DNA from 4 places in the Streptomyces sp. NPDC056347 genome. Region 1 is predicted to be linked to each of the others. Evidence: riboswitches for the same ligand, from Rfam matches in the RefSeq annotation. Region 1 holds a riboswitch; each other region holds the start of a gene.
The links. Region 1 has a riboswitch for cobalamin ahead of ACFCV8_RS07025 (cobalamin biosynthesis protein). Riboswitches for the same ligand answer to the same signal wherever they lie in the genome.

Region 1 (7,601 bases):
GGACCGCGTGGGTGTGGACGACGGCGGCGGCGTCGGTGTTCCGGTAGACGGCGAGGTGGAGCGGGAGCTCGCTGGTCGGGGCCATCGTGCCGAAGAGGCGGTTGCCCTCCGGATCGACGCCCACGGCGTCCTCGGGGCCCAGCCGGTCGTAGGGCACTCCGCTCGGTGTGACCAGGATCGTGGAGCCGACCCGCGCCGACACGTTCCCCGAGGTTCCGACGACGAGCCCCTCGGCCGCCGTCCGGCGCGCGGTGGCGACGACGCCGTCCCAGGCCCGCCCGATCTCGTCACATTGCTGATCGCTCATACGCCGAAGCTGATCGCTCATGGACCGATCCTGTCAGTCCGGGGAGGTGATGGGTACGGGGCCGATCGGACCTGGGCGTTCCACTCGTCCGAGGGAACGGCCCCGAACGGAAACGGAATGATGTGACTCCGGTTGGAGTCACCACAGTGCCCTCCCCAGTTCATCTTCCGTTTACCCAGGTTGCCTACGGTCCACATGCCAATGACGTCGAACGATTGCCTGGGTAAATGGAACACATCACGCTGCTCCTCGCGATTGTGATCGTGACAGCTCTAGTGTTCGATTTCACGAACGGTTTCCACGACACCGCGAACGCGATGGCGACCACCATCTCGACCGGTGCACTCAGACCGAAGACCGCGGTGGCCATGTCCGCCGTTCTCAATCTCGTCGGCGCGTTCCTGTCGGTGGAGGTCGCCAAGACGATCTCCGGCGGGATCATCAACGAGGACGGGCTGCGCACAGAAGTGATCTTCGCGGCACTCGTCGGCGCCATTCTGTGGAATCTGCTGACCTGGCTGGTCGGGCTGCCGTCCAGCTCGTCGCACGCCCTGTTCGGCGGTCTGATCGGCGCGGCCGTGATGTCGGCGGGCTGGTCGTCCGTCAACGGCGGCACCGTCGTCACCAAGGTGCTGCTCCCCGCGGTCGCCGCCCCGATCGTCGCCGGTCTCGCCGCGCTGCTGGCCACCCGGCTGACGTACCGGATCGGCGGGAAGATCCGCAACGAGGCCCAGGAGAAGGCCACCGCCAAGGGCTACCGGGCCGGTCAGATCGCCTCGGCCGGACTGGTCTCCCTGGCCCACGGCACCAACGACGCGCAGAAGACCATGGGCATCATCACACTGGCCCTGGTCACCGGCGGGGTCCTGCACCCCGGGGCCAACCCCCCGGTCTGGGTGATCGTCTCCGCCGGCATGGCCATCGCGCTCGGCACCTACCTGGGCGGCTGGCGCATCATCCGCACCATGGGCAGCGGCCTCACCGACCTCAGGCCGCCGCAGGGCTTCGCCGCCCAGACCAGTGCGGCCACGGTCATCCTGGCCTCCTCGCACCTCGGCTTCTCGCTCTCCACCACCCAGTCCTGCTCCGGCGCCGTGATGGGTGCGGGTCTGGGCCGTCAGGGCGGGGTGGTCCGCTGGTCCACCGCCACCCGGATGTTCGTCGCCTGGGGTCTGACCCTGCCGGCCGCCGGCCTGGTCGGGGCGGGCGCGGAGCTGCTCACCAAGCAGGGCACCTGGGGTGTCGTCGTCGTGGCGGCGCTGCTGGTCCTGGGCTCCGGCTCCATCTGGCTGCTCTCCCGCCGCAAGCCGGTCGGCCACGGCGACGTCGCCCCGGCGGACGCCGGGGCCGTGGCCGGGGTCCCCGCCGAGCCCGCCGGGGTCGTCACCACGGCCATCGCCGCCGTCAGCCCGCCGCCCACCGTCGCCCAGGCCACGGCTCCGCTCGCGGCCGCGAGCGTCGTGACCGCCGTCCCGGCCGCGTCCGGCACCCCCCAGGACCCGGCGCGACCCGCCACCGTCTGACCGGTCCCGCACCGACCGTCTAAGGATTCAGCATGAAAATCGACTGGGCAGCCCTCGGTTCCGTGTTCGGCGTCTCCCTCGTGGTCACCGTCGCTCTGGTGGGCCTCTTCACCCTGGGCATCGTCGGCCTCTCCAAGCAGGCCGAGCCCGCGGCACAGGGCGGCTCCGGCGGCTCGCTGCTGCTGGCCCGCGCCGGTGCGTACGCCTGCTTCGCGCTGTGCGCGGCGGCCGTCGGGTACGGCATCTATCTGATCGTCGCCTGAACCGCCCCGCGTACGCCCCACATCGGGCCGGACACCCCCGGGTGTCCGGCCCGATGTGGGTATCAGCACACTGCGCCACCGCAGGTCAACGGCAGGTTGACGGGCCTTCACGGGGCGTGGTGGACTGCCGGAGCCAATCACGGCGACAGCAGAGGAAGCCGGTGCGAATCCGGCGCGGTCCCGCCACTGTCACCGGGGAGCGGTCCCCCACACCGGACGTCACGGCGCGCGCGAGCGGGCTGGAAGGCCGGGGGCCCGCGGATCCGGGAGCCAGGAGACTCTCGTCGCCGGTCACGTCGAACCAGGGCGCGGACCCTGAGTGAGGACATATCGCCATGCCCGGCCGCCATGCGCCCGCCACCCCAGCCCCCAGGGCCTCCCGTACGAGAATCCTCCGCGGCGCGACGGCCGGCTGAGCCGTGCGAGCCGACCGCATCTTCGCGTACGGCGCCGCCGCCGGGCTGATCGGCGACCTGCTGCTCGGTGACCCCCGCAGGGGCCACCCGGTCGCCGCCTTCGGGCGGGCCGCGGCGGGCGTCGAGCGCCGCCTGTGGCACGACCACCGCGGCTGGGGCGCCCTGCACACCCTGGTCTGCGCCGGAGCCGCCGCCGGCGGTGCCGCCCTGGCCGCCCGCGCGGTACGCCGCAGCCCCGCCGCCTCCGTCGCGCTGACCGCCGCCACCACCTGGTCCGTCGTCGGCGGCACGTCCCTGGGCCGGGAGGCGCGGGCCATCGGCGGCGCCCTGGAGGCCGGTGACCTCGCCCTGGCCCGGGAGCGGCTGCCGCATCTGTGCGGGCGCGACCCGCAGTCCCTGGACGGGCCGCAGATCGCCCGCGCCGTCGTGGAGTCCGTGGCGGAGAACACCTCGGACGCCGTGGTCGGTGCCCTGGTGTGGGGTGCGCTGGCCGGGGTTCCCGGGCTGGCCGGATTCCGCGCCGTCAACACCCTCGACGCCATGGTCGGCCACAAGTCGCCGCGCCTGCGCCGCTACGGCTGGGCCTCGGCCCGCCTCGACGACCTCGCGGGCTGGCCCGGCGCCCGGCTCACCGCCCTGCTCGCGGTGGCCGCCGGGGGCCGCCCCGGGGGCGCGCTGCACGCCTGGCGGGCCGATGCGGCCAAGCACCCGAGCCCCAACGCGGGCCCGGTGGAGGCCGCCTTCGCGGGCGCGCTCGGCGTGCGGCTGGGCGGGACCCTCGCGTACGGCGGCCGGGTGGAGCACCGCCCGGTGCTCAACGGGGAGCGCGGCCGGGCCGTGGAGGGCGCGGACATCGAGCGCGCGGTGCGGCTGTCGCGGCGGGTGGGCGCGCTGGCCCTCGGCGTGTGCGTGGCGGGGCGGCTCGGCGCGGCCCTCGCCGTACGCCGGATCGGCGCGCGGCGGAGCGGTGTGCCGCGGACCGGTGCACGGGTGATCGGCGTGCGCCCGGCGGCGGGTCCGCGCGGCACGGGACGGAGGAGCTCATGAGCGGCGGACTGCTGGTCGCCGGAACCACCTCGGACGCGGGCAAGAGCGTCGTCACGGCGGGCATCTGCCGCTGGCTGGTGCGCCGGGGCGTGAAGGTGGCGCCCTTCAAGGCGCAGAACATGTCGCTGAACTCGTTCGTCACCCGCGAGGGCGCCGAGATCGGGCGTGCCCAGGCCATGCAGGCCCAGGCCGCCCGCGTCGAGCCGACCGCGCTGATGAACCCGGTCCTGCTGAAGCCCGGCGGCGACCGCTCCAGCCAGGTCGTCCTGATGGGGAAGCCGGTCGGCGAGATGAGCGCGCGCGGCTACCACGGCGGCCGCCAGGAGGCCCTGTTCGGCACGGTCGTGGACTGCCTGGAGCAGCTGCGGGCCACGTACGACGCGGTGATCTGCGAGGGGGCGGGCAGCCCGGCGGAGATCAACCTGCGGCGCACGGACATCGTGAACATGGGCATCGCCCGGGCGGCGGACTTCCCGGTGGTGGTGGTCGGCGACATCGACCGGGGCGGCGTCTTCGCGTCGTTCTTCGGTACGACGGCGCTGCTGGCCGCCGAGGACCAGGCACTGGTCGCGGGCTACCTGGTGAACAAGTTCCGCGGTGACGTGTCGCTGCTGGAGCCCGGTCTGGACATGCTGCGCGGGCTGACCGGGCGCCCGACGTACGGGGTGCTGCCCTTCGCCCACGGGCTCGGCATCGACGAGGAGGACGGGCTGCGGGTCTCGCTGCGCGGGGCGGTGCGCGAGTCGCTCGTCGCGCCGCCGCACGGGGAGGACGTGCTGCGGGTCGCGGTGTGCGCGGTGCCCTTGATGTCGAACTTCACGGACGTGGACGCGCTGGCCGCCGAACCGGGGGTGGTCGTCCGGTTCGTGGACCGGGCCGAGGAGCTGTCCGACGCCGACCTGGTCGTGGTGCCGGGCACCCGGGGCACCGTGAAGGCGCTGGCCTGGCTGCGGGAGCGCGGCCTCGCCGGCGCGCTGGCGCGCCGCGCGGCCGAGGGGCGGCCGGTGCTCGGCATCTGCGGCGGCTTCCAGCTCCTGGGCGAGCGGATCGAGGACGAGGTGGAGTCCCGGGCCGGTCTGGTCGAGGGCCTCGGACTGCTCCCCGTCCACATCCGCTTCGACCGGGAGAAGACCCTGGCCCGGCCGGTCGGCGAGGCGCTCGGCGCGCCCGTGGAGGGGTACGAGATCCACCACGGGGTGGCGGACGTGCTCGGCGGCGAGCCGTTCCTGGACGGCTGCCGGGTGGGGGCCGTGTGGGGCACCCACTGGCACGGTTCGCTGGAGAGCGACGCGTTCCGCCGCCGCTTCCTGGCCGAGGTCGCGCGGGCCGCGGGCCGGCGTTTCGTCCCCGCCCCCGACACCTCCTTCGGCGCGCTGCGCGAGGAGCAGCTCGACCGCCTCGGCGACCTGATAGAGGAACACGCCGACACCGACGCGCTGCTCCGGCTCATCGAGTCGGGCGCGCCGCCCGGGCTCCCGTTCGTCGCCCCCGGGGCGCCCGGCGGCGCCGGGCGCCGTGTCCGTACATCCGCAGAAGACGCAGGAAGGACCGCCCAGTGAGTACGCATTTCCCGTTCACCGCCGTCGTCGGGCAGCAGGACCTGCAGCTCGCCCTGTTGCTCAACTCCGTCTCGCCGGGCATCGGCGGGGTGCTGGTGCGGGGCGAGAAGGGCACCGCGAAGAGCACCGCCGTACGCGCGCTGTCGGCGCTGCTGCCGCCGGTGGCCGTGGTGTCCGGGTGCCGTTTCTCCTGCGATCCGGCGGCGGCCGACCCGGCGTGTCCGGACGGCCCGCACGAGCCGGGGGCCGGTGTGCCGCGGGACGCCCGGATGGTGGAGCTGCCGGTCGGCGCGTCGGAGGACCGGCTCGTGGGGGCGCTCGACATCGAACGAGCGCTCGCGGAGGGCGTGAAGGCGTTCGAGCCGGGGCTGCTGGCCGACGCGCACCGCGGCATCCTCTACGTCGACGAGGTCAACCTGCTCCACGACCACTTGGTGGACCTGCTGCTGGACGCGGCCGCCATGGGCGCGTCGTACGTGGAGCGGGAGGGTGTCTCCGTCCGGCACGCGGCGCGCTTCCTGCTCGTCGGGACGATGAACCCGGAGGAGGGCGAGCTGCGCCCGCAGCTGCTCGACCGGTTCGGGCTGACCGTGGAGGTCGCCGCGTCCCGGGAGACCGACCAGCGGGTCGAGGTGGTGCGGCGGCGGCTGGCGTTCGACGACGACCCGGCGGGCTTCGCGGCCGGCTGGGCCGGTGAGGAGGAGGCGCTGCGGGCGCGGATCGTCGCCGCGCGGGCGCTGCTGCCCGAGGTGGTCCTCGGCGACACGCCGCTGCGGCAGATCGCGGCGACCTGCGCGGCGTTCGAGGTCGACGGGATGCGGGCGGACATCGTGATGGCGCGGACGGCCACGGCGCTGGCCGCGTGGGCGGGGCGTACGGAGGTGCTCGCCGAGGACGTGCGGCAGGCGGCCCTGCTCGCCCTCCCGCACCGGCGGCGGCGCAACCCCTTCGACGCGCCGGGGCTCGACGAGGACAAGCTGGACGACGCGCTGGAGCAGAACGGCGGGGACGACGACCCGGATCCCGACGGCCCCGGTGGCGGCGGCCGACCGCCGCGGGGCGACGGCCCCGACACACCGCCGGCCCCTGGGGAGGGCGCCGACGACGCGCCCGCCCCGTCCGTACCGGAGCAGGGCCAGGGGCCGGAACAGGGCCGGGGCCGGCCGTCCGGGAGCGGCGAACAGCGGCCGGTGGGCGCCACCGAGCCGTTCCGTACGAAGATGCTCAGCGTCCCCGGGCTGGGCGAGGGCGCGGCGGGGCGCCGCTCCCGGGCACGTACCGAGCACGGGCGTACGACCGGCGCGCGGCGCCCGGAGGGTGCCCTGACCAGGCTGCACCTGGCGGCGACCGTGCAGGCCGCCGCCCCGCACCAGCGGGCGCGCGGGCGGTCGGGGCGGGGGCTGGTGGTCCGGCGGGACGATCTGCGGCAGGCGACGCGGGAGGGGCGCGAGGGGAACCTGGTGCTCTTCGTGGTCGACGCCTCCGGGTCGATGGCGGCCCGGCAGCGGATGGCCGCGGTGAAGGGCGCGGTGCTGTCGCTGCTGCTGGACGCGTACCAGCGGCGGGACAAGGTCGGGCTGGTCACCTTCCGGGGCCGGGACGCCGAGGTGGTGCTGCCGCCGACGTCGTCGGTGGACGCGGCGGCGGCCCGGCTGGAGCTGCTGCCGACCGGCGGGCGCACCCCCGTGGCGGCCGGGCTGCTGAAGGCCCACGAGGTGCTGCGGGTGGAGCGGCTGCGCGACCCCTCGCGCCGTCCGCTGCTGGTCGTGGTGACCGACGGGCGGGCGACCGGGGGACCCGGACCGGTGGCGCTGGCGTCCCGGGCGGCGCGGCTGCACGCCGCGCAGGGCACCGCGTCCGTCGTCGTGGACTGCGAGTCGGGGCCGGTACGGCTCGGGCTCGCGGCCGAGCTGGCCCGGGATCTCGGCGGCAGCGCCGTGACCCTGGACGAGCTGCGGGCCGACGCGATCGCCGGACTCGTCAAGGGCGTCCGGGAAGCGGACAAGAGGGACATCAACAGGAGGGCCGCGTAATGCCGCAGGGACAGCCGACCACCGTGCCGGACGACGGGCTCACCACCCGTCAGCGCCGCAACCGGCCACTGCTGATGGTGCACACCGGCGTCGGCAAGGGGAAGTCGACGGCGGCCTTCGGGATGGCGCTGCGCGCCTGGAACCAGGGCTGGCCGATCGGGGTGTTCCAGTTCGTCAAGTCGGCGAAGTGGAAGGTCGGCGAGGAGAACGCGCTGAAGGTCCTCGGGGCGAGCGGGGAGGGCGGCCCGGTCGTCTGGCACAAGATGGGCGAGGGCTGGTCGTGGGTCCAGCGCGACGGCCAGATGGACAACGAGGAGGCGGCGCGCGAGGGCTGGGAGCAGGTCAAGCGCGACCTGGCCGCCGAGACGTACCGGCTCTACGTCCTCGACGAGTTCGCGTACCCGATGCACTGGGGGTGGATCGACACCGACGAGGTGGTCGAGGTGCTGCGCG
Region 2 (7,601 bases), on a different contig from region 1:
CCGCGCAGGATGATCTCGTCCGGGCGGGAGGCCAGGGCCACGACGGCGGCCGGGCAGTCGGCGCCGTAGTGCGGCAGGAGTTCCCCGACGACGCGGTCCACGTAGCGGGCGGCGAGGTGCAGCACGATCAGGGCGCCGCTGCGGCCCAGGGTGTCCAGGTCCTCGCCCGGCGGCATGGCGGTCGCCCGGTGGGCGATCCGGGTGAGGATGACGGTCTGGCCGACGGTCGGTACGGTCAGCTCCCGTTTGAGCGCCGCGGCGGCGGCGGCGAACGCGGGTACGCCGGGCACCACTTCGTAGGGCACCCCGGCCTCGTCGAGCCTGCGCATCTGTTCGTTGACCGCGCTGAAGACCGCGGGGTCGCCCGAGTGCAGCCGGGCCACGTCGTGACCGGCCTCGTGGGCGGCGAGCAGTTCGCCGGTGATCCGGTCGATGTCGAGCTGCGCGGTGTCGACCAGGCGGGCGCCCGGCGGGCATTCGGCGAGCAGTTCGCGGGGCACCAGGCTGCCCGCGTACAGGCAGACCGTGCAGGCGGCGAGGGTACGGGCGCCGCGCACGGTGATCAGGTCGGCGGCTCCGGGGCCCGCGCCGATGAAGTAGACGGTCATCTGTGGGTGTCTCCTGAGTGGGGTGCGGGGCCGGTCGGGGGTTTGTGTACGGACCACTGGGTGACCGGCATGGCCTGGCGCCAGCCGGTGAAGCCGCCGACCGGCACGGCGTGGGCGACGGCGAGCCGGGCGAGTTCGCCGCCGTGGCGGCGGTGTGCCTCGGCGAGCAGGGCCTCGGACTCCAGCGTGACGGTGTTGGCGACGAGGCGTCCGCCGGGCGGCAGCGCGTCCCAGCAGGTGTCGAGCAGGCCGGGCGCGGTGAGCCCGCCGCCGATGAACACGGCGTCGGGTACGGGCAGTTCGTTCAGCGCGCCGGGTGCGGCGCCGGTGACCACGCGGAGGGCCGGCACGCCGAGGCGGGCGGCGTTGCGGGTGATGCGCGCGGCCCGTTCCGGGTCGCGTTCCACGGTGATCGCGCGGCAGGACGGGTGGGTCCGCATCCATTCGATCGCGATCGACCCGGAGCCGCCGCCGATGTCCCAGAGGAGTTCGCCGGGGGCGGGGGCGAGCACGCCGAGCGTCGCGGCCCGCACGTGCCGCTTGGTGAGCTGGCCGTCGTGTGCGTACGCGTCGTCGGGCAGCCCCGGCACGGCGCCCAGGCGCAGGGCCCCGGGGGCGCGGCGGCAGTCGACGGCGACGATGTTCAGCGGGTCGCGCGGAGGGTGGGGCCAGTGGTCGGCGGTGCCCTCCAGGCAGTCCTCGCCGGGCCCGCCGAGCTGTTCCAGCACCCGGATCCGGCTGGGGCCGAAGCCCTGTTCGCGCAGGAGTGCGGCGACTTCGGCGGGGGTGCCGGCGTCGGCGCTGAGGACCAGGACGCGGCGGCCGTCGTGCAGCGCGGCGGCCAGCCGGGCGGTGGGGCGGCCGACCAGGGTGACGGTCTCGGTGTCCTCGGCCGGCCAGCCGATCCGGGCGCAGGCGTAGGAGACGGACGAGGGGTGGGGCAGGACGCGCAGCCGGTCGGCGCCGAGCACCTCGGTCAGGGCCCGGCCGATCCCGTAGAACATGGGGTCGCCGCTGGCCAGGACGGCGACGCTGCTCCCGGTGTGCGCGGCGAGCAGTCCGGGGACGGCGGGCCGCAGCGGCGAGGGCCAGGTGACGCGCCGGCCGTGGCAGGACGGCGGGAGCAGGTCCAGCTGGCGCTCGGCGCCGATGAGGACCTGGGCGCCGGTGAGTTCGGCGCGGGCGGCGTCGGTCAGTCCCGCCCAGCCGTCGGCGCCGATCCCGACGACGGTCACCGGGGCCGGTCGGTCAGCCATGGGACACGCCCTTCAGGTAGGTGGCGAGGGAGTCGACGGCGGCCGGGTTGCGGGGGCTCTCCACCAGGTCCACGTAGTCGAGGGCGAAGATGCGGTCGTTCTTGACCGCGGAGACGTTCGCCAGCGGCGGGTAGGACTTCAGGAACTTCTCCTTCTGCTCCGCGCTCCGGTCGCCGTAGTCGTTGATCACGATGACCTCGGGGTCGCGGGCGACGACGGTCTCCCAGCCGACCGTCACCCAGGTGTCCTCGAGGTCCTTCATGACGTGGTCGCCGCCGGCCTTGGTGATGATGTCGTGCGGTCCGGCGAAGGCGCCGGAGGTCAGCGGCTTGTCCCGCCCGTCGTCGTAGAGGAAGACCCGGGGGCGGTCGGTGCCCTTGGGGGCCTTGTCCCGCGCCTTGGCGACCCGGTCGCGGAAGCCGGTGACGAGGGCTTCGGCGCGGTCCTCCACGTCGAAGATCCTGCCCAGGTTCCGCAGGTCGGTGTAGAGCGCGTCGAGGGGGGCCATCACCCCGCGCGCGTTGCCCCGGCCGTTGCGGCAGGACTCGCTGAGCAGGTACGAGTCGATGCCGACCCGGCTCAGTTCGGCGGGGGTGAATCCGCCTTCCTCGCTGAATCCGTAGTTCCATCCCGCGAAGACGAGGTCGGCGCGGGCGTCGAGGACGAGTTCCTTGTTGATGGTCTTCTTCGAGAGCCAGTCGGCCTTCTTGTACCCGTCCTTCCAGGGCACGGAGGTGAGGTCGCCCTTGTCGTCGGGCATCACGTAGCCGGCCATGTGATCCTCCAGTCCGAGCGCGAACATGATCTCGGTGATGCCGACGTCGTTGGTGACGACGCGCTGCGGGGCCTTGTCGTAGGTCTTCTTCTCGCCGCAGTTCTCGACGGTCACCGGATAGTGGTCCGGCGCCGTGCTCCCCGCCTCCGGGGACGTGGGGAGCTGGGCGCCGCACCCGGTGAGGACCAGGGCGGCGGCGAGGGCGAACGCGGCGGGGCGTACGGGGCGGGGCATGGTGGTGGCGCGTCCTCAGGATTCGGTTCGGGCGGGGCCGAGGCGGTCGAAGAGCAGCTGTACGGCACCGGTCTCCGGATGCGGGACGCGGTGGGCGCGCACGCCGAAGACCTCGGCGAGCAGCTCGGGGGTGAGCACGTCGTGCGGGGCGCCGGACGCGACGATCCGGCCGCCGGCGATGACGTGGAGCAGGTCGCAGTGGAGTGCCGCGAGGTTGAGGTCGTGCAGGGCGGTGAGGACGGTGGGCCCGCTGTCGCGCACCAGCGCCAGCACGTCCAGCTGCTGGGCGATGTCGAGATGGTTGGTCGGTTCGTCGAGGACCAGGAGCCGGGGCTGCTGGGCCAGCGCGCGGGCGATCAGCACCCGTTGCTTCTCGCCGCCGGACAGGGTGAGGAAGCCGCGGTCGGCGAGGTGGTCGGCGCCGACGCCGACCAGGGCCCGTGCGCAGGCCGCGCGGTCCGCCCCGGTGGCCCGGCCCATCGACGACTGGTGCGGGGTGCGGCCCATGGCCACGACCTCGGCCACGGTGAAGTCGAACTCGGAGACGGCCTCCTGGGGGAGCGCGGCCAGTCGGCGGGCGCTTTCGCGCGGGCTCATGGCGTACAGGTCCTCCCCGTCCAGCCGCACGGTCCCGGCGGTGGGGCGCAGCGCCCGGTAGACGCAGCGCAGCAGGGTGGACTTGCCGCTGCCGTTGGGCCCGACCAGGCCGACGAGCTGTCCTTCGCCCGCGCCGAGCGTGGCGTCGGCCACCAGGCGGGCACCGGCGACCTCGACGGTCAGGTCTTCGATGTCGATCCGCATCAGGCGCCTCCGAAGGTGTAGGTGCGGCGGCGCATCAGGAGTACGAAGCACGGCACACCGATGGCCGCGGTCAGTACGCCGACCGGCAGTTCGGCGGGGGCGAGGACCACCCGGGAGAGGATGTCCACCCAGATCATCAGGACGGCGCCGACCAGCGGGGCGACGGCGAGGAGGCGGCGGTGGTCGGCGCCGACCAGCATCCGTACGGCGTGCGGCACCATCAGCCCGACGAAGCCGATCGCCCCGCTGACCGCGACCACCGCTCCGGTGACGGCCGCGCAGACCACGAAGAGCTCCTTGCGCAGCCGCCCGGCGTCGACACCGAGGGCGGCGGCCGTCTCGTCGCCCATGGCCAGGGCGTTCAGCCGGCGGGCGGACCAGGTGAGGTGGGCGATGCCGCAGAGCACGGCTCCGGCCGCGATCGGCACCGAGGCCCAGCTGGCGCCGCCGAGGCTGCCGAGCATCCACATCATCGCGGAGCGGGCGGCCTCGCCGTGTTCGGCGGCGAACACCATGAAGGTGGTGACGGCCGAGAAGCCGTAGTACATCGCGGTGCCCGTGAGGACGAGCCGCAGCGGGGTGAGGCCGCGGGCGGTGCGGGCGACCGCGTAGACGAGCAGCATGGCGAGGAGCGCGGCGAGGAACGAGGCCGCGGACAGCGCCCAGATGCCCAGGGCGCCGAAGGCACCGAAGATGAGTACGGCGTTGGCGCCGACGGCCGCGCCCGAGGAGATGCCGAGGACGAACGGGTCGGCGAGGGCGTTGCGGACCATGGCCTGCACTGCGATGCCGACGGCGGCGAGCCCGGCACCGACGACGGCGGCCAGCGCGGCGCGCGGGAAACGCAGTTCCCAGACGATGGTGTACGCCGCCACCTGGTCGGCGGATATCCGGCCGCCGGTCAGCCCGGCCCACAGATGGCCCAGCACTTCGCCCCAGGAGAGCCCGGACGCCCCGATGCCCGCGCCGCAGACCAGCGAGACCAGCAGCGCCGCGCCGAGGAGGGGCACGAGGAGTTTCGGCGACATGCGGCGGGGCGGTGCGGGCCCGGTTCCGGCACGGGCCGTGCGGGAGGGCGTGGCGGGTCGGCGGTCGAGGGGGGTGGCCACGGGCGGTTCGCTTTCGCCTCGGGCCGTGCATCTACGTCATCAACGGAGCGGCCCGGACGCGGTGCGCCCCGTGCAGCACCCATCGCAGTCCACGGCGAATTGACAGGAGCCTTCACCGCCGCGGGTAATCGGGCTCGCGGGGCCCTGTTCGGGCACCGCCTACCGTTGCGGGTCAGCGCCGGAATTCGACCGGACTTCCCCCGCGGGGCAGATGCAGCTTAACGCGAGCGCTCCCGGGCGTTTCCACCCCGTCCGCGGCCGGCCGGGGCGGTGTCCTCGCGGGCGGTGCGCCAGGCCCGGTGCGGTACGGGGCCGACAGCCCGGCCACGGCGGCGAGTGCCACCGCGCCGGTCCGAAGACCGCCCGGCCGTCGGGCGGTCGACCGCTCCCTCAGGGGTGCGCGCGCCGCGCGGCGGCCGCGTCGCGGCCCGAGATCAGGTGGCGGCTCGCCAGCTCCGCCACGCCCGCGACGTCCCGCTCGGCGATCGCCGTGTACAGGCCCTCGTGCTCGCGCGCGACGCCCTCCAGGTCGTCGTGCTGTCCCAGCAGCCAGCGCATCCTGCTGCGCAGGGTGGCCTGGAGTTCGTTCAGGAGCTCGTTGTCGGCGAGTGCCGTGACCGTCTCGTGGAAGTCGGCGGCGGCCCGGCGGGCCCCCACGGCGTCGCCCTTGACGGCCGCCGCCAGCTCGGCGTCCAGATCGGAGCGGAGCTTCTCGAGCCCGGCGCGGGTGCGCCGCTGGGCGGCCAGCCGGAAGGTCAGGGACTCCAGGGCCGCGCGCACCTCGTCGAGGTCCTCCACGTCCGCCGCGGTGAATTCCCGCACAACGGCCCAGGTGCGGGGCCTGGGGGTGACCAGGCCTTCGGTGACCAGCGACTTCAGGGCCTCGCGGACGGGCAGTCTGCTCACCCCGAGCTCCGCGGCGAGTTCGCGTTCGACGAGTTTGCTGCCCGGCTCGCGCACACCGTCGATGATCTCGTCACGCAGCTGGCGCGTGACCCGTTCCGACTCGGGCTCGAAGTCCCCAGACCCTGTCATGTGCTCGATTCTCTCATCACCCGGCGCCCGCTCTCGGCAGACCGTTCAGCGGTACGCCGCGGGTCGGGCGGGGTGTAGCCGCGGGTGCGGACGAGGTCGTGGACGAGGGCGGTGAAGGCGTGCGCGGCGGCGCTCTCGTAACCGCTCCCCCGGCGCAGCAGGGTCGCCACCCGGGTGGGCAGCGGGGGGTCGACGGGGATGGTGCCGAGGTGCGGGTCGTCGTCGGTGACCGCCAGGGGCAGCACGGTGGCCAGCGGGGCGGTGCGCCGGACGATCTCGGTGAGGGCCTGGATGGTGTTGGCCTCCACGGCGATCGGGGGGTCGATCCGGTGCCGGACGAAGTACTCGTCGATATGGCTTCGGGTGATGAAGTCCGCGCTGAGCAGGGCGAGTTGCTGATCGGCCAGTTCCCGCACCGGCAGCGGGCGCTCGCCCCGGGTCCCGGCACGGTGCGCGCCGACGACCAGGCCCAGCGGCTCGGTGAACAGGTCGGTCGCGGCGATGCCGGGGAGGTGGGTTCCCGCGAAGGCGATGCCGAGGTCTAGCTCGTCGGCCAGCAGGCTCGCCTCCATGCGGTCCTGTGTCATCTCCCGGAGGTCGAGCGTGATGCCCGGGTGGTGGGTGTGCAGCGCCCGGACGAGGGGGCCGACGAGATACGCGGTGAAGGTGGGGGTCAGGGCCAGCCTCAGATGCCCCCGGGAGAGGTCCGCGACATCGAGGACGGCGCGGTCGGCGGCCGCCAGTTCCCGCAGGGCGCGCCGCGCGTAGTGGACATAGGCCGTGCCCGCGTCGGTGGGGCGGACACCGCGGCCGCTGCGGTCGAGCAGCTGGACGCCGACGGCCCGTTCCAGCTGCTTGATCTGCTGCGACAGCGTCGGCTGCGAGATGCGCAGCTCCTCGGCGGCGCGGGTGAAGTTGCCGTGCTCGGCCACCGCGATCAGATAGCGGAGATGACGCAGTTCAGGACCCATGAACAGATTATAGATCTGATCTATAAGGATCATGGATATCAAGTCTTGGACACTATAGGTACAGGTCATGCATGGTGGTTCTCGTCAGCCCCTCGGGGCGGCACCCACCGGAAGGAGTGACCGATGCAGGACCTCACGGACGGCGTCACGCGATTCCACCGCGACGTCTTTCCCGCGAAGGCGGACCTCTTCGCCCGCCTGGCCACGACACACCGGCCGAAGACCCTGTTCATCGGCTGCTCCGATGCCCGGGTGGTCCCGGAGCTGATCACCCAGAGCGATCCGGGCGAGCTGTTCGTCATCCGCACGGCGGGCAACCTCGTTCCCGCGTACGGGTCCGGCCGTGACGGCATCGCGGCGAGCATCGAGTACGCCGTCGCCGTGCTCCGGGTGACCGACATCGTCATCTGCGGCCACTCCTCCTGCGGCGCGATGACCGCCCTGGCGGAGGGGCACGACCTCAGCGATGCCCCGGTCGTCGCCGACTGGCTGCGCCACGCGGACGCCGCCCGGGCCCGCACCGCCGCCGCACCGGCCGCGCCCGGTGCGGACAAGGTGGCCGCCCTGGTGCGGGCCAACGTGGCCGCACAACTGCAGAACCTGAACACCCACCCCTCCGTGGCCCGCGCCCTGGCCGCCCGCTCGATCACCCTGCACGGCTGGGTCTTCGACATCGCCACGGGCGCCGTCACACCGGTCGGGACCGCCACGGCCGCGGCCTGACCGCCCCCACCGAGCCACCGGCCCCGCACCGGGTCCGGCACCCCCGAGAGGAATCCACGTGCCGCACGCACAGTTCGACCCCACCGCCC
Region 3 (7,601 bases), on a different contig from region 1:
GCCTCCGCGGGGGCCTGCTCCGGCTCCTGGCGCCGCTCCGGCTGCCGCTGCTCCTGCGGGGCGGCAGAGTCCGCGGCGGCGTCCTGGTTCGCGGCGGCGGAGGCCTTCAGCGCGGCGGCGGTCCCCGGGACGGTGCCCAGCGGGAAGCCCAGCTCCTCACGGCGGGCGACCCACAGCGCGGCCACCTCGTGGGCGAGCCCGCGCATCCGGGCGAAGGAACGCGCCCGCTCCGTGGTGGAGATGGCACCCCGCGCGTCGAGCACGTTGAAGGTGTGCGAGCACTTCAGCACGTACGAGTACGCGGGCACCGGCAGACGTGCGTCGAGCAGGCGGCGCGCCTCGCCCGCGTACGCCTCGAAGAGGGTCCGCTGGGTGTCCAGGTCGGCCTCGTCGAGGTAGTAGCGGCTCATCTCGTACTCGGCCTGGCCGAAGGCCTCGCCGTAGGTGACGCCGGGCCCGTACTGGAGGTCCTTGAAGTGGTTGACGCCCTGGAGCGCCATCAGGATGCGCTCGATGCCGTAGGTGATCTCCACGGACACCGGGTCCAGGGTGATGCCGCCCGCCTGCTGGAAGTAGGTGAACTGGGTGATCTCCAGCCCGTCCAGCCACACCTCCCAGCCCAGGCCCCAGGCGCCGAGCGCCGGGGAGGCCCAGTTGTCCTCGACGAAGCGGATGTCGTGCGCGTCGGTGTCGATGCCGAGGGCGCGGAGGCTGCCGAGGAAGAGCTCCTGGGCGTTGCCGGGCTCCGGCTTCAGGATGACCTGGTACTGGGTGTGCGTCTGGAGGCGGTTGGGGTTCTCGCCGTACCGCGAGTCGTCGGGCCGCACGCTCGGCTCCACGTACGCCACGCGCCAGGGCTCCGGACCCTGGACGCGCAGGAACGTGGAGGGGTTGAGCGTGCCCGCGCCGACCTCAGTGTTCATGGGCTGAACGTTCAGACACCCGTGATCGGTCCAGTACTTGTTCAGCACCTGGAGAGCTTCTTGCATCGTCAACACTGAGATCATTCCTTCACGGACGCGGCGCGGACTTCGGAGCACCTCCCAGCCGGAGCACAGGAGACCCTGGGTCCGGCGAGTCTACCGAGCGGGAAGGCACCCCCTGATCGCCGAATGCGTGGTCAGGCCAGCGCGACCTCGCACCACACGGTCTTGGTGTACGGGTCGCCGCCGGTGGCCCCCCAGCGCCTCGACAATGCCTCGACCAGCAGCAGGCCCCGTCCCCCGTCACGGTCGGCGGACGGCGGCGCAATCGCGCCGGGGACGGGCGGTCGGCGCTCGGGGCTCGCGTCCGTGACCTCGACGAGCAGCTCCGGATCTCCACCCCGCAGGGTGAGCCGCAGCCGGAAGTCCCGGCCCGGCGCCCTGCCGTGCCGCACCGCGTTGGTGGCGAGCTCGGCCACCAGGAGCGTCGCCGTCCGGTTCGCCTCGCTGCCGTGCGGCCAGCCCCAGCGGTGGATCTCCTCGGCCGCGAGCCGCCGGGCCAGCCGGGCGCCGCGCGGGGTGGCCGAGAGCAGGATGTCGAAGTGCCGGGCCGGGACGGGAGGTTGCGCCGGGCCGGGAAGGGGCGCGGCGGAGGGGGCAGTTTCGCGATTCATGTCACTCAGCGTGGCCACACGACTCCACGATGGTCAGTAACGACACCGGTACGTGGCGTGACTGTCCGGGTCCGGTCCGGGTCCGTCCGGGCCGCGTGGCGTTACCCGGTCATCCGCCGAGGAGTTGAGCATGCACGGATCGGACGTGGAGGTGCGCGAGCGTGAGCCTGACGGGGTATTCGGGACAGATGGGTGACGGCATGGAGCCGTACGACGGCGACGACGAGGAGTCGACGACCGTCCTGCGGATGATCGGCCGGACCATCAAACTCTGGCGCGACCGGCTGGACATGACCCAGGCCGAGCTGGGCGCCGCAATCGGCTACAGCGAGGAGCAGGTCTCCTCGGTCGAACGGGGACGGCGCGCACCGAGCGCGGCATTCCTGGAGAAGGCGGACGAGGTGCTCGGGGCGGGCGGCATGATCGCCTGCCTGCGCAAGGACGCGGAGGAGGCCCGGTTCCCGAAGAAGGTACGGGACCTGGCGAAGCTGGAGAACCAGGCGGTCGAGATCTGCGCCTACGACAACTCCGTCGTCAACGGACTGCTCCAAACACCGGACTACGCACGGGCGCTGTACGGGATGCGGCGCCCGTCCTACGGCGAGGAGGAGATCGAACGACTCGTGGCGGCGAGGATGGCCCGCCAGGAGATCTTCCATCAACAGCCCTCCCGGGTCTTCACATTCGTCCAGGAAGAAGTGACGCTGCAACGTCCGCTCGGGGGCAGAATGGTGATGCGGAAGCAGCTCGAACACCTGCTGGAAATCGGCGCCCGCCGGGACGTGGAGTTCCAGGTGATGCCCACGAACCGCGAGGACCACACTGGACTTGCCGGGGCGTTCAAACTGCTGCGGCTCGAAAGCGGGGAGACCGTGGGACACAGCGAGGCTCATCTCGTCAGTCGGCTGTTCTCGCACCCCAAGGAGATCCAGCTCTTCGAGATCCGCTATGGCATCATCCGGGCCCAGGCTCTCACTCCCCGTGAGTCGCTGGCCTTCATCGAGAAAGTGCTGGGAGAGACGTAATGACCAACCCTTCGACGGTGAACAGTTCCGTGCTGAAGTGGTTCAAGAGCAGCTACAGCACGAATGACGGCCCGGACTGCGTGGAGGTCGCCGTCGTCCCCGAGACCGTCCACGTACGCGACTCCAAGCAGACCCACGGTCCTCAGCTCGCCTTCGGACCCCGGCAGTGGAACGCCTTCGTGTCCTACGCGGCCGACCACTGACGTACACGTACGACGAGCGCGCCGACGCCCCGTGTCCGGCCTCCGCCGGGTGCGGGGCGTCGTCGTTGTGTTGTGGCGGTCGGTGCGGGCGGGCCCGTAGGGTGGGCCGTGCAGCTGGTTCGCCCCGTCCGCCAGACGGGGAGTCGTAAGAGGGAACCCGGTGGGAATCCGGGACTGCCCCGCAGCGGTGAGTGGGAACGACCGCCGTCATACGCACTGGGGCCCGGAACAGGGTCCTGGGAAGCGACGGCCAGTAGGTGTCCGCCTTTCGGCGGGTGTGCCCGCGAGTCCGAAGACCTGCCACTGCCCGCGCGCGATACGACGCGTGCGCGGACATCCCGGTGACCTCGTGGGCGGGTCGGCGTACATATCCGGCGGACGGCCGTGCCCTGTGGCGCGAGGCCGCACTGCGGGATGTGCCACTCCTTCGTGTCGTACGGGTCCTCGGGATCCCAGGGATACATCTCTCGAAGGAGATCTCCGTGACCGGCAGGACCGCAGCCGCGGCAGCACGGGCGACCGTGTACGGCTACCCGCGCCAGGGACAGAACCGCGAGCTGAAGAAGGCGATCGAGGGCTACTGGAAGGGCCGCGTCACCGCCGACGCGCTCCGCACCACCGCCGCCGACCTGCGACGCGCCAACTGGCGGGAGCTGGCCGAGGCCGGCATCCACGAAGTGCCCACCGGCGACTTCTCGTACTACGACCACGTACTGGACACCAGCGTCATGGTCGGCGTGGTTCCCGACCGGCACCGCGTGGCCGTCGCCTCCGACGCCCTGGACGGCTACTTCGCGATGGCGCGGGGTACCCAGGACGTGGCACCGCTGGAGATGACCAAGTGGTTCGACACCAACTACCACTATCTGGTGCCCGAGTTGGGGCCTGAGACGATGTTCGCAGCCGACTCGCGAAAGCAGGTCGCCGAGTTCCGGGAGGCGCTGGCCCTCGGGCTGACGCCCCGGCCCGTCCTGGTCGGCCCGGTCACCTATCTCCTCCTCGCCAAGCCCGCCCCCGGTGTGGGCGGCGACTTCGACCCGCTCACGCTGCTGGACCGGCTGCTGCCCGTGTACGCCGAAGTGCTCGCCGATCTGCGTGCGGCGGGCGCCGAGTGGGTGCAGCTCGACGAACCCGCCCTGGTCCAGGACCGTACCCCCGCCGAGCTGAACGCGGCGGCCCGCGCCTACCGCGGCCTGGGCGCCCTCACCGACCGTCCGAAGCTGCTGGTCGCCACCTACTTCGACCGGCTCGGCGAGGCGCTTCCGGTACTCGCGAAGGCCCCTGTCGACGGGATCGCCCTCGACTTCACCGAGGCGGCGGCCGCCAATCTGGACGCCCTGGCCGCCGTCGGAGGACTGCCCGGCAAGCGGCTGGTGGCCGGTCTCGTCAACGGCCGCAACATCTGGGCCAACGACCTGGAGAAGTCCCTCTCCATCCTCGGCATCCTGCTCGGCCTCGCCGACCGGGTCGACGTGGCCGCCTCCTGCTCGCTGCTGCACGTCCCGCTGACCGTCACCGCCGAGCGGGACCTCGATCCCCAGATCACCCGCTGGCTCGCCTTCGCCCGGCAGAAAACCGCCGAGATCGCCGCCCTCGCCCGGGCGATCACCCGGGGCACGGACACCATCGCCGCCGAACTCGCCGCGAACCGGGCGGCGCTGTCGTCCCGGGCCGGTTCGTCCCTGACCCGCGACCCGGCGGTACGGGCCCGCGCCGCCGCCGTCACCGAGGCGGAAACCCGCCGCTCCCAGCCGTACGCCGAGCGGGCCGCCGCCCAGCGCGCGCACCTGCGGCTCCCGCTGTTGCCGACCACCACCATCGGCTCGTTCCCGCAGACCACCGAAGTGCGCACGGCCCGCGCCGACCTGCGCGCCGGACGCATCGACGAGGCGGGGTACGAGGAACGGATCAGGAACGAGATCCGGGAGGTCATCTCCTTCCAGGAGAAGACCGGCCTGGACGTCCTGGTGCACGGCGAGCCCGAACGCAACGACATGGTGCAGTACTTCGCCGAGCGGCTCACGGGATACCTGGCGACCCAGCACGGCTGGGTCCAGTCGTACGGCACCCGGTACGTGCGTCCGCCCATCCTGGCCGGGGACATCTCGCGGCCGGAGCCGCTGACGGTGCGCTGGACCTCGTACGCGCAGTCGCTCTCGGACCGCCCGGTCAAGGGCATGCTGACCGGGCCGGTCACCATGCTGGCCTGGTCGTTCGTCCGCGACGACCAGCCGCTCGGCGAGACGGCCCGGCAGGTGGCGCTCGCCCTGCGCGACGAGGTGGTGGAGCTGGAGGCGAACGGGACGTCCGTCATCCAGGTCGACGAACCCGCGCTGCGCGAGACGCTGCCGCTGCGCGCCGCCGACCGGCCCGGCTACCTCGCCTGGGCGACGGAGGCGTTCCGGCTCAGTACCAGCGGGGTGCGGCCGGACACCCAGATCCACACGCACATGTGCTACGCCGAGTTCGGTGACATCGTGCAGGCCATCGACGACCTCGACGCCGACGTCATCAGCCTGGAGGCAGCCCGCTCACACATGCAGGTCGCCCGCGAACTGGCCGCCCACGGCTACCCGCGCGAGGCCGGTCCCGGGGTGTACGACATCCACTCGCCCCGCGTCCCGAGCACCGAGGAGGCCGCCGAACTGCTGCGCGCCGGGCTCGGCGCCATCCCGCCCGAACGCCTCTGGGTCAACCCCGACTGCGGCCTGAAGACCCGCGGCTGGCCCGAGACGAAGGCGTCCCTGGAGAACCTGGTAGCCGCCGCCCGCACCGTACGCGAAGAACTGACCACGACCGGGTCCGGCTCGTAGCGTCGCCCGCCGGGCCAGGAGTGCCTCGGCGCTCCCGGCCCGGCGCCCTCCCCCCAAGCTCCCCGTCCGCGCACCAAGAACCCGTTACGCCGCCGGGCCGCAGCCCGGACCGGCGTACCGAACCCGCTGTCGCGGGGGGAAGCGTTCACGCCTGCCCGAACTCCTCGTGCACTACCCTGTGGAGCCCGCACCGACCATCCCTTGCCGGCCACGCTCCCCCCGCACCGCGAGCAGCCCGCGAAAGGACCCGATGCACGCCAACAAGCAGGCTCACACCGCCGAGTACAAGAAGCCCGCCCGCACGACCACCAGGGCCTCCGTCCCGGACGCTGAATTACTTGCCGGCCCCCTCGCCCTCCAGAGCACCTCGGGCAACGCCGCCGTCGTCCAGATGCTCCGAGCGGCCGGCCACCCCTGGGCCCAGGAAGAGCACCGGCACGACGCCGACTGCGGCCACCGGCAGACCGAGCAGGCGGCACAGCCCGCGGTGCAGCGCTCCGCCGTCCACGACGTCCTCCGCACCAGCGGGCTTCCGCTGGACGACGCGACACGCACCGACATGGAGAACCGGCTGGGTGCCGACTTCTCCGACGTACGCATCCACGACGACGCCGCCGCCAGGGCCTCCGCCGCCGAAGTCGGCGCCCGTGCCTACACCTCCGGCAACCACGTCGTCATCGGAGACGGTGGCGCCGACAGCCACACCCTCGCGCACGAACTCACCCACGTCATCCAGCAGCGCCAGGGCCCCGTCGCCGGAACGGACAACGGCAACGGCCTCAAGGTCTCCGACCCCGCCGACCGGTACGAGCGCGAAGCGGAAGCCAACGCGACACGAGTGATGGCGGGCCCTTCTCCGCAGGCCGTAGTGGTGAGGTCCGCTCCATCGCACGAGCCCTCGGCACATGAGCACATCCAGCGCGTGCCGACCAGCTTCGGGGTCAACAACACGGACAGCATGACGGCCCAGCAGTGGGAGAACTCGGGCCAGTCCACCTTCCTGTCCATCATGTACAAGACCGGTAACGACCTGATCGATCTGGCCGTCACGAAATCCAACCGGTCCCAGACACACGGAAACGAACACGCGGAGGATGTGGCTCTGCGCATGATCCGGGACAACCTCGGGATGTTCGCGCCCGGACAGCGGAACCACCTGGTCCTGAACGTCACCAAGTCGCCCTGCACATCGACCGCCCGCGGCGGGCTGCCGACCACGTCGAACAAGCCGACGGGCTGCACCGAGGAACTGATCGGCCTGGTGACCAACGGGCTTCAGGACGCCGCCGGGAACCGGTACGACTTCGAGCTGGAACTGATCTGCCGCGGCCTGTACGCGCCCCGCGCCCAGGGCCGAACGCAGGCCGAAGTCCTCGATGCCTCGCAGGCGGCAGTGGCGGCCATGAAGGCGACCGGCCACATCACGGTCTCCGGCGACGTGCGGCCGGCCCCCTCGGCGAACCGCTACGAGGTAGGGGACTGACCGGTGGTGGATGTGCCGGGCCCGGACCGTCCGCCACCGGTCAGTCCCTGCGGGTTCTCTGCCGCCTCCGGCGGCTCGGCGGCCACGGCCTTGCGCCACGAGGCGGCTTTCCCCGCGTGCAGGGCGACGGCCCCAACAACGATGGCGGGATGTCCGCCGACGTCATGGCACTGACGAAGGCCGTCGTGCGCCGGGTGAAGTGAGCCGCCTCGCTCAGCGGTCCGGGGAAGGTGGCGGCGGCGCCCCGGGCCGCACGAACCGTACCGGAGCCCGGAAACGGGCTTTTCGGGCGGCGCGGCGGAAGGTGGTGAGGACCGCCGGTCCGGCCAGCAGGATGCACACGAAGTTAGTGACGGCGCGTCCGGTGTCCCAGCCGAGCGAGGTCGCCACGTCGAAGGCGAGGTAGCGGTGCCACTGCTCGGTGAACGGCAGACCGGGCAGATAGGCGATCGAGCTGTTGGGGTCGAGGGAGAACGGCCA
Region 4 (7,601 bases), on a different contig from region 1:
CTGGTTGACGCCGTCGGCCCAGGCGGAGCCGATCTCCTTCTTGAGGTCGCCGAGGTCGGCGAGGCCGCCGGTCTTGGCGTAGGCCGGGGTCTGGGTGTTGCCGATCTCCAGGACGTCCGGCGGGTTGGACTCGGAGAGGGCGGTGGTGACCTTCTGCTGAATTCCGTTCCAGTCCTGGACTTCGATCTTCAGCTTGGCCTTGGTCTTCTTCTCGAATTCCTCGGTGACCGTCTTGGTCCACCCGGGCGGGTTCGAGCCGGACATCGTCCAGACCGTCAGGGTCTCGCCCTTGTAGGCGTCCGGGCCGGACTTCTTGCCGCTGTCCCCACCGTCGTCGGAGCCGCACGCGGCGAGGCCGATCATCATGCCCGCGACGCCGATCGCCGCGATGAGCTTGCGCTTCACGCCAAACCCTCCTCAGGGATACTGCAACCCCGCCCACCGCGAAGACATTCGACGAGTACTGCTGGGGCTGGACCTGGTCTTTAATGGTTTAGACCAGTACCGGGAGCTTGGCCTAGACCTTTTGGGGTGTCAAGGGTGTATAAGAAGTGCACTCGCGTCCGTTATAGGACCGACACCTAAGGGAGGGCGACCAGCCGTGACGGGACCGTGCCACCATGTGAGCCGCGACAGACGGAGGAGCCGGTGACGGCAGCAACGCAAGCGTCGGGAAGGCGGACCATGGGTGCCGACGGGGGCAGTACGGAGAACGAGACGGGCGCGGCCACACGAACGGCACGCGTCCCGAAGTACTACCGGCTGAAGCGACATCTGCTGGACATGACGGACACCATGCCGCCGGGCACCCCCGTGCCCCCGGAGCGCACCCTGGCGGCCGAGTTCGACACCTCGCGCACCACCGTGCGCCAGGCGCTCCAGGAGCTGGTCGTCGAGGGCCGGCTGGAGCGCATCCAGGGCAAGGGCACCTTCGTGGCCAAGCCGAAGGTCTCCCAGGCCCTCCAACTCACCTCGTACACCGAGGACATGCGCGCCCAGGGCCTGGAGCCGACGTCCCAGCTGCTGGACATCGGCTACGTGACGGCCGACGACACCCTCGCCGGGCTGCTCGACATCAACGCCGGCGGCCGGGTGCTGCGGATCGAGCGGCTCCGGCTGGCCAGCGGCGAGCCAATGGCGATCGAGACCACTCACCTTTCGGCCAAGCGCTTCCCGGCGCTCCGCCGCTCGCTGGTGAAGTACACCTCTCTGTACACCGCGCTGGCCGAGGTCTACGACGTACGGCTGGCCGAGGCGGAGGAGACCATCGAGACCTCCCTGGCCACCCCGCGCGAGGCCGACCTGCTCGGCACCGACGTGGGCCTGCCGATGCTGATGCTCTCCCGGCACTCGGTGGACGGGCGGGGCGAGCCGGTGGAGTGGGTGCGCTCGGTCTACCGCGGTGACCGGTACAAGTTCGTGGCGCGGCTCAAGCGGCCCACCGACTGACCCGCGGGCCACCCCGCCGCCGATCCGCGCCGGGACGGGACCGAGTACGCCTCAAGGTCGTTTTCCGGCCACTCCTGTCCCTGTCATCACCCCTCGGGCCCCTGTGGAACGCACCACTCCGCAGGGGCCTTCCGGGTGCATTGGTCCGGGCCAACGCCCGCTCGTATGACGCGATTCCGCATATACGTACCAACCGGTCGGACCGTTGCCGGACCGCAATGCGGACAGGGGGTGACGGTGACCGGAACCTCCCCTAGATTTCCTGCGCATTACAAGGGTGATCAGCGAGGGGACGGAGTCGCCGCATGTCAGTGGAACCAGAGGAAAAACCACCCATCGTCACACCGGTCAGAGTGGTCATCGCCCTCTGTCTCGTCGCGCCGTTCGTGGCGATGCTCTGGGTGGGTTCGTACGCGAAGGTGGACCCCACCTTCATCGGTATCCCGTTCTTCTACTGGTACCAGATGCTCTGGGTGCTGATCTCCACCGCGCTCACGATGATCGCGTACAAGCTGTGGCAGCGCGACCAGCGCGCCCGCAAGGGGGGTGAGCAGGCATGAAGGACGGTGTGAACGGCGTCGCGCTCGGCGTCTTCATCTTCTTCTTCGTGGCCGTCACGGTCATGGGCTTCCTGGCGGCCCGCTGGCGCAGGGCCGAGAACGAGGCCAGCCTCGACGAATGGGGCCTGGGCGGCCGGTCGTTCGGCACCTGGGTCACCTGGTTCCTGCTCGGCGGCGACCTGTACACGGCGTACACCTTCGTCGCCGTGCCGGCGGCGATCTACGCGGCGGGCGCGGCGGGCTTCTTCGCCGTGCCGTACACGATCCTGGTGTACCCGCTGATCTTCACCTTCCTGCCCCGGCTGTGGTCGGTCTCGCACAAGCACGGCTACGTCACCACCTCGGACTTCGTCCGCGGGCGCTTCGGCTCGAAGGGGCTGTCGCTGGCGGTCGCCGTCACCGGCATCCTCGCCACCATGCCGTACATCGCGCTCCAGCTCGTCGGCATCCAGGCGGTGCTGGACGTGATGGGCGTCGGCGGCGGCGAGAACACGCACTGGTTCATCAAGGACCTGCCGCTGCTGCTCGCGTTCGCGGTGCTCGCCGCGTACACCTACTCCTCCGGGCTGCGTGCGCCCGCGCTGATCGCGTTCGTCAAGGACGGGCTGATCTACCTGGTCATCGCGGTGGCGATCATCTACATCCCGATCAAACTGGGCGGCTTCGACGACATCTTCGCCAAGGCGGGCGAGGCGTTCTCGCAGACCAGTCCGGCCACCGGCAAACCGCGCGGCGCGCTCGCACCGGGCGAGGCCGGCCAGTGGGGCTACGCGACGCTGGCCCTGGGCTCGGCGCTGGCGCTGTTCATGTACCCCCACTCCATCACGGCGACGCTCTCCAGCCGCAGCCGCAACGTGATCCGGCGCAACACCACGATCCTGCCGCTGTACTCGCTGATGCTCGGCCTGCTGGCGCTGCTCGGCTTCATGGCGATCGCCGCCGGGATCAAGGTGGACAACGGCCAGCTGGCCATCCCGCAGCTGTTCGAGAACATGTTCCCGGACTGGTTCGCGGGGGTGGCGTTCGCCGCCATCGGCATCGGCGCCCTGGTGCCCGCCGCGATCATGTCGATCGCGGCGGCCAACCTCTTCACCCGCAACATCTACAAGGACTTCCTGAAGCCGGACGCCACCCCGGAGCAGGAGACCAAGGTCTCCAAGCTGGTGTCGCTGCTGGTCAAGGTCGGCGCGCTGGCCTTCGTCCTCACCATGGACAAGACCGTCGCGATCAACTTCCAGCTGCTCGGCGGGATCTGGATCCTCCAGACGATGCCCGCCCTGGTCGGCGGACTGTTCACCCGCTGGTTCCACCGCTGGGCGCTGCTCGCGGGCTGGGCGGTCGGCATGGTGTACGGGACCGTCGCCGCGTACGGGGTCGCCTCGCCGACCCAGAAGCACTTCGGCGGTTCGTCGGCGGAGATCCCCGGCATCGGGGAGATCGGCTACATCGGCCTCACCGCGTTCGTGCTGAACGTGGTGGTGACGGTGGTGCTCACCTTCGTCCTGAACGCCGTGAACGCACCCGCCGGCACGGACGAGACCTCGCCGGCCGACTACACGGCCGACGCGGGCGACCCGGGCGTCGAGGCGGAGCTCCCGCCCGCCACCGCGGGCGCGCCGAGCGGCGGTCACTGACCGCCCCCGCCAGGCCCCGTACGGCCCCTCTCCGGGCCCCGGACGGCCCGTTCCCGCCCCTTCCCGAGGGGCGGGGGCGGGCCGCCGGCCTGTCCGGGAACGGCTCGCGACTCGGTCGGCCGACACAACATCTGGGGGCTGTCCCATCGGACGGCCCCCACATGTATGCTCGTCCTCGCTGTCGCCGCAGGGGAATCCGGTGCGAATCCGGAACTGTCCCGCAACGGTGTATCCGGTGCGCTTTTGTGCACCCCGAGTCAGTCCGACGACCTGCCGACAGCGCATCCGGCTCGACCGATCCGGATGCCCAGACGTCCGGGCCTCGTGGTTGGGCCGGTGGACGCCGCGCGGAGTTCCGACCCGGCCCGGGTGCGCCTTCGCGGGCTGCCCCCGTTCCCCCGACGGCCCCGAGCCGAGCGTGGGAGAGCATCACGTGACCATCGCGCCAGCCGATCCGGCTTCAGTCGCCGCGCCCGTGGCCGCCGAGTCCGAGGCAGCCGCACAGGACGGTCCCGGAGCGGCGCTGCTGCGGACCCTGACCGCCCTCACCGCCGATCTGCCCGACACCGACCCCGGCCGGGTCGCCGCCGCCGCCCTGCGCGGCCGCAGCGCGCGGGCGGACGGGGCCGAGCTGCGTTCGCTGGCCACCGAGGCGGCCGCGGGCCTGATCTCCGAGGACCCCGCGTACTCCCGGCTGGCGGCCAGGCTGCTGACCCTCGCCGTCGCGGACGAGGCGGCGGGCCAGGGCGCGGACTCCTTCTCCGCCTCGGTCGCCGTGGGGCACCGCGAGGGCCTGATCGCGGACCGCACCGCCGCCTTCGTCGCCCGGCACGCGGCCGCCCTGGACGCGCTGGTGGAGCGTTCGCTCGCGGACGGCGCCGACGACCGCTTCGGCTACTTCGGGCTGCGGACCCTGCACAGCCGCTACCTGCTGCGCCACCCGCACACCCGCCAGGTCGTCGAGACCCCCCAGCACTTCATGCTCCGGGTGGCCTGCGGGCTCGCCGAGGACGAGTCGCAGCGCGCCCTGGACGAGGTGGCGGCGCTGTACGGGCTGATGAGCCGGCTCGACTACCTGCCCTCCTCCCCCACCCTCTTCAACTCCGGCACCCGGCACCCGCAGATGTCCTCCTGCTACCTGCTGGACTCGCCGCTGGACGAGCTGGACTCGATCTACGACCGCTACCACCAGGTGGCCCGGCTCTCGAAGCACGCGGGCGGCATCGGCCTCTCGTACTCCCGCATCCGCTCCCGCGGCTCGCTGATCCGCGGCACCAACGGGCACTCCAACGGCATCGTGCCGTTCCTGAAGACGCTGGACGCCTCGGTCGCCGCGGTCAACCAGGGGGGCCGCCGCAAGGGCGCCGCCGCCGTCTACCTGGAGACCTGGCACGCGGACATCGAGGAGTTCCTGGAGCTGCGCGACAACACCGGCGAGGACCAGCGGCGCACGCACAACCTGAACCTGGCGCACTGGATCCCGGACGAGTTCATGCGCCGGGTCGAGGCGGACGCCGAGTGGTCGCTGTTCTCGCCGGTCGACGTGCCCGGGCTGGTCGACCTGTGGGGCGACGAGTTCGACGCCGCGTACCGGGCCGCGGAGGCCGCCGGGCTGGCCCGCAGGACGCTCCCGGCCCGCGAGCTGTACGGCCGGATGATGCGCACCCTCGCCCAGACCGGCCAGGGCTGGATGACCTTCAAGGACGCCTCCAACCGGACCGCGAACCAGACCGCCGAGCCGGGCAGCGTCGTCCACTCCTCCAACCTGTGCACCGAGATCCTGGAGGTCACCGACGACGGCGAGACCGCCGTCTGCAACCTGGGCTCGGTCAACCTCGGCGCGTTCGTCGCCGACGGCGACATCGACTGGGAGCGGCTGGACGCCACCGTCCGTACCGCGGTGACCTTCCTGGACCGGGTCGTCGACATCAACTTCTACCCGACCGAGCAGGCGGGCCGCTCCAACGCCCAGTGGCGCCCGGTGGGCCTGGGCGCCATGGGGCTCCAGGACGTCTTCTTCCAGCTGCGGCTGCCCTTCGACTCCCCCGGGGCGCGGGCCCTGTCCACGAAGATCTCCGAGCGGATCATGCTCGCCGCCTACGAGGCGTCCTGCGCGCTCGCGGAACGCTCCGGCCCGCTGCCCGCCTGGGAGCGCACGCGCGCGGCGCGCGGGGTGCTGCACCCCGACCACTACGCCACCGAGCTGAACTGGCCGGAGCGCTGGGAGGCGCTGCGCGCCCGGGTCGCGAAGTCCGGGATGCGCAACTCGCTGCTGCTGGCCATCGCGCCGACCGCGACGATCGCCTCGATCGCCGGCGTGTACGAGTGCATCGAGCCGCAGGTCTCCAACCTGTTCAAGCGCGAGACGCTCAGCGGCGAGTTCCTCCAGGTCAACGCCTACCTGGTGGAGGAGCTGAAGCAGCTCGGCGTGTGGGACGCGCGGACCCGTGAGGCGCTGCGCGAGGCGAGCGGCTCGGTGCAGGGCTTCGCCTGGATTCCCGAGAACGTACGGGCGCTGTACCGCACGGCGTGGGAGATCCCGCAGCGCGGCCTGATCGACATGGCGGCGGCCCGTACGCCGTTCCTGGACCAGAGCCAGTCGCTGAACCTGTTCCTGGAGACGCCGACGATCGGCAAGCTCTCCTCGATGTACGCGTACGCCTGGAAGCAGGGGCTGAAGACGACGTACTACCTGCGTTCGCGCCCGGCGACCCGGATCGCCCGCGCGGCGTCCGGACAGGCCGCGGCCACCGCCCCCGTTCCCGTGCAGCAGGCGTCGGCACCCGACGCGGACGCGATCGCCTGCTCCCTCGAAAACCCCGAGTCCTGCGAGGCCTGCCAGTAATGAGCTCCACCAACTCCGAGAAGAACCTGCTGGACCCGGGCTTCGAGCTGACCCTGCGCCCGATGCGCTACCCGGACTTCTACGAGCGCTACCGGGACGCGATCAAGAACACCTGGACGGTGGAGGAGGTCGACCTCCACTCCGACGTCGCCGACCTCGCCAAGCTGTCCCCCGGCGAGCAGCACATGATCGGCCGGCTGGTCGCGTTCTTCGCGACGGGTGACTCGATCGTCTCCAACAACCTCGTGCTGACGCTGTACAAGCACATCAACTCCCCCGAGGCGCGGCTCTACCTGTCGCGGCAGCTCTTCGAGGAGGCCGTGCACGTCCAGTTCTATCTGACACTGCTGGACACGTACCTGCCCGACCCGGACGACCGGGCGGCGGCGTTCGACGCGGTCGAGGAGATCCCGTCGATCCGTGAGAAGGCGCGGTTCTGCTTCAAGTGGATGGACTCGGTAGAGAAGATCGACCGGCTGGAGACGAAGGCCGACCGCCGCCGCTTCCTGCTCAACCTGATCTGCTTCGCGGCGTGCATCGAGGGGCTGTTCTTCTACGGCGCGTTCGCGTACGTCTACTGGTTCCGCTCGCGGGGTCTGCTGCACGGTCTGGCCACCGGCACCAACTGGGTGTTCCGGGACGAGACGATGCACATGAACTTCGCGTTCGAGGTGGTGGACACCGTCCGCAAGGAGGAGCCCGACCTCTTCGACGACGAGCTCCGGCAGCAGGTCACCGACATGCTGAAGGAGGCCGTGGCGGCGGAGCTGCAGTTCGGCCGCGACCTGTGCGGTGACGGGCTGCCGGGCATGAACACCGAGTCGATGCGGCAGTACCTGGAGTGCGTCGCCGACCAGCGCCTGACCCGGCTGGGCTTCCCGCCGGTCTACGGCTCGGAGAACCCGTTCTCGTTCATGGAGCTCCAGGGCGTGCAGGAGCTGACGAACTTCTTCGAGCGCCGCCCGTCCGCGTACCAGGTGGCCGTGGAGGGCTCGGTCGCCTTCGACGACGACTTCTAGGCCGGTACGGGTTCGGGGCCGGTCCTGCCGCGTGGCGGCGGGGCCGGCCCCTTGCCGTACGTGTCCCCCGGGGGGTGCGGGCCCCGGACACGGC

Region 2: it holds a riboswitch for cobalamin, as region 1 does, so the genes downstream of both, ACFCV8_RS08470 (FecCD family ABC transporter permease) here and ACFCV8_RS07025 (cobalamin biosynthesis protein) in region 1, are expected to answer to the same signal.
Region 3: it holds a riboswitch for cobalamin, as region 1 does, so the genes downstream of both, metE (5-methyltetrahydropteroyltriglutamate--homocysteine S-methyltransferase) here and ACFCV8_RS07025 (cobalamin biosynthesis protein) in region 1, are expected to answer to the same signal.
Region 4: it holds a riboswitch for cobalamin, as region 1 does, so the genes downstream of both, ACFCV8_RS32125 (ribonucleoside-diphosphate reductase subunit alpha) here and ACFCV8_RS07025 (cobalamin biosynthesis protein) in region 1, are expected to answer to the same signal.

Annotation. Positions count from the first base shown of each region.
Region 1 covers NZ_JBHJQP010000018.1:20,750-28,350, reverse strand. Annotated here, with positions in the region: gene ACFCV8_RS07040 (class II aldolase/adducin family protein) at 1-307, opposite strand, end outside; gene ACFCV8_RS07035 (anion permease) at 535-1,830, shown strand; gene ACFCV8_RS07030 (hypothetical protein) at 1,863-2,093, shown strand; cobalamin riboswitch at 2,244-2,374, shown strand; gene ACFCV8_RS07025 (cobalamin biosynthesis protein) at 2,513-3,556, shown strand; gene ACFCV8_RS07020 (cobyric acid synthase) at 3,553-5,115, shown strand; gene ACFCV8_RS07015 (putative cobaltochelatase) at 5,112-7,148, shown strand; gene cobO (cob(I)yrinic acid a,c-diamide adenosyltransferase) at 7,148-7,601, shown strand, end outside.
Region 2 covers NZ_JBHJQP010000023.1:510-8,110, reverse strand. Annotated here, with positions in the region: gene cobM (precorrin-4 C(11)-methyltransferase) at 1-608, opposite strand, end outside; gene cbiE (precorrin-6y C5,15-methyltransferase (decarboxylating) subunit CbiE) at 605-1,864, opposite strand; gene ACFCV8_RS08480 (ABC transporter substrate-binding protein) at 1,857-2,873, opposite strand; gene ACFCV8_RS08475 (ABC transporter ATP-binding protein) at 2,889-3,674, opposite strand; gene ACFCV8_RS08470 (FecCD family ABC transporter permease) at 3,674-4,783, opposite strand; cobalamin riboswitch at 4,885-5,006, opposite strand; gene ACFCV8_RS08465 (GntR family transcriptional regulator) at 5,174-5,818, opposite strand; gene cynR (transcriptional regulator CynR) at 5,815-6,789, opposite strand; gene ACFCV8_RS08455 (carbonic anhydrase) at 6,913-7,512, shown strand; gene cynS (cyanase) at 7,571-7,601, shown strand, end outside.
Region 3 covers NZ_JBHJQP010000105.1:11,917-19,517, forward strand. Annotated here, with positions in the region: gene glyS (glycine--tRNA ligase subunit beta) at 1-1,007, opposite strand, end outside; gene ACFCV8_RS23160 (ATP-binding protein) at 1,121-1,597, opposite strand; gene ACFCV8_RS23165 (helix-turn-helix domain-containing protein) at 1,798-2,622, shown strand; gene ACFCV8_RS23170 (DUF397 domain-containing protein) at 2,622-2,825, shown strand; cobalamin riboswitch at 2,972-3,124, shown strand; gene metE (5-methyltetrahydropteroyltriglutamate--homocysteine S-methyltransferase) at 3,308-5,638, shown strand; gene ACFCV8_RS23180 (DUF4157 domain-containing protein) at 5,889-7,121, shown strand; gene ACFCV8_RS23185 (ECF transporter S component) at 7,335-7,601, opposite strand, start outside.
Region 4 covers NZ_JBHJQP010000211.1:1,259-8,859, reverse strand. Annotated here, with positions in the region: gene ACFCV8_RS32145 (extracellular solute-binding protein) at 1-405, opposite strand, end outside; gene ACFCV8_RS32140 (GntR family transcriptional regulator) at 685-1,449, shown strand; gene ACFCV8_RS32135 (DUF3311 domain-containing protein) at 1,755-2,009, shown strand; gene mctP (monocarboxylate uptake permease MctP) at 2,006-3,643, shown strand; cobalamin riboswitch at 3,792-3,936, shown strand; gene ACFCV8_RS32125 (ribonucleoside-diphosphate reductase subunit alpha) at 4,077-6,488, shown strand; gene ACFCV8_RS32120 (ribonucleotide-diphosphate reductase subunit beta) at 6,488-7,507, shown strand.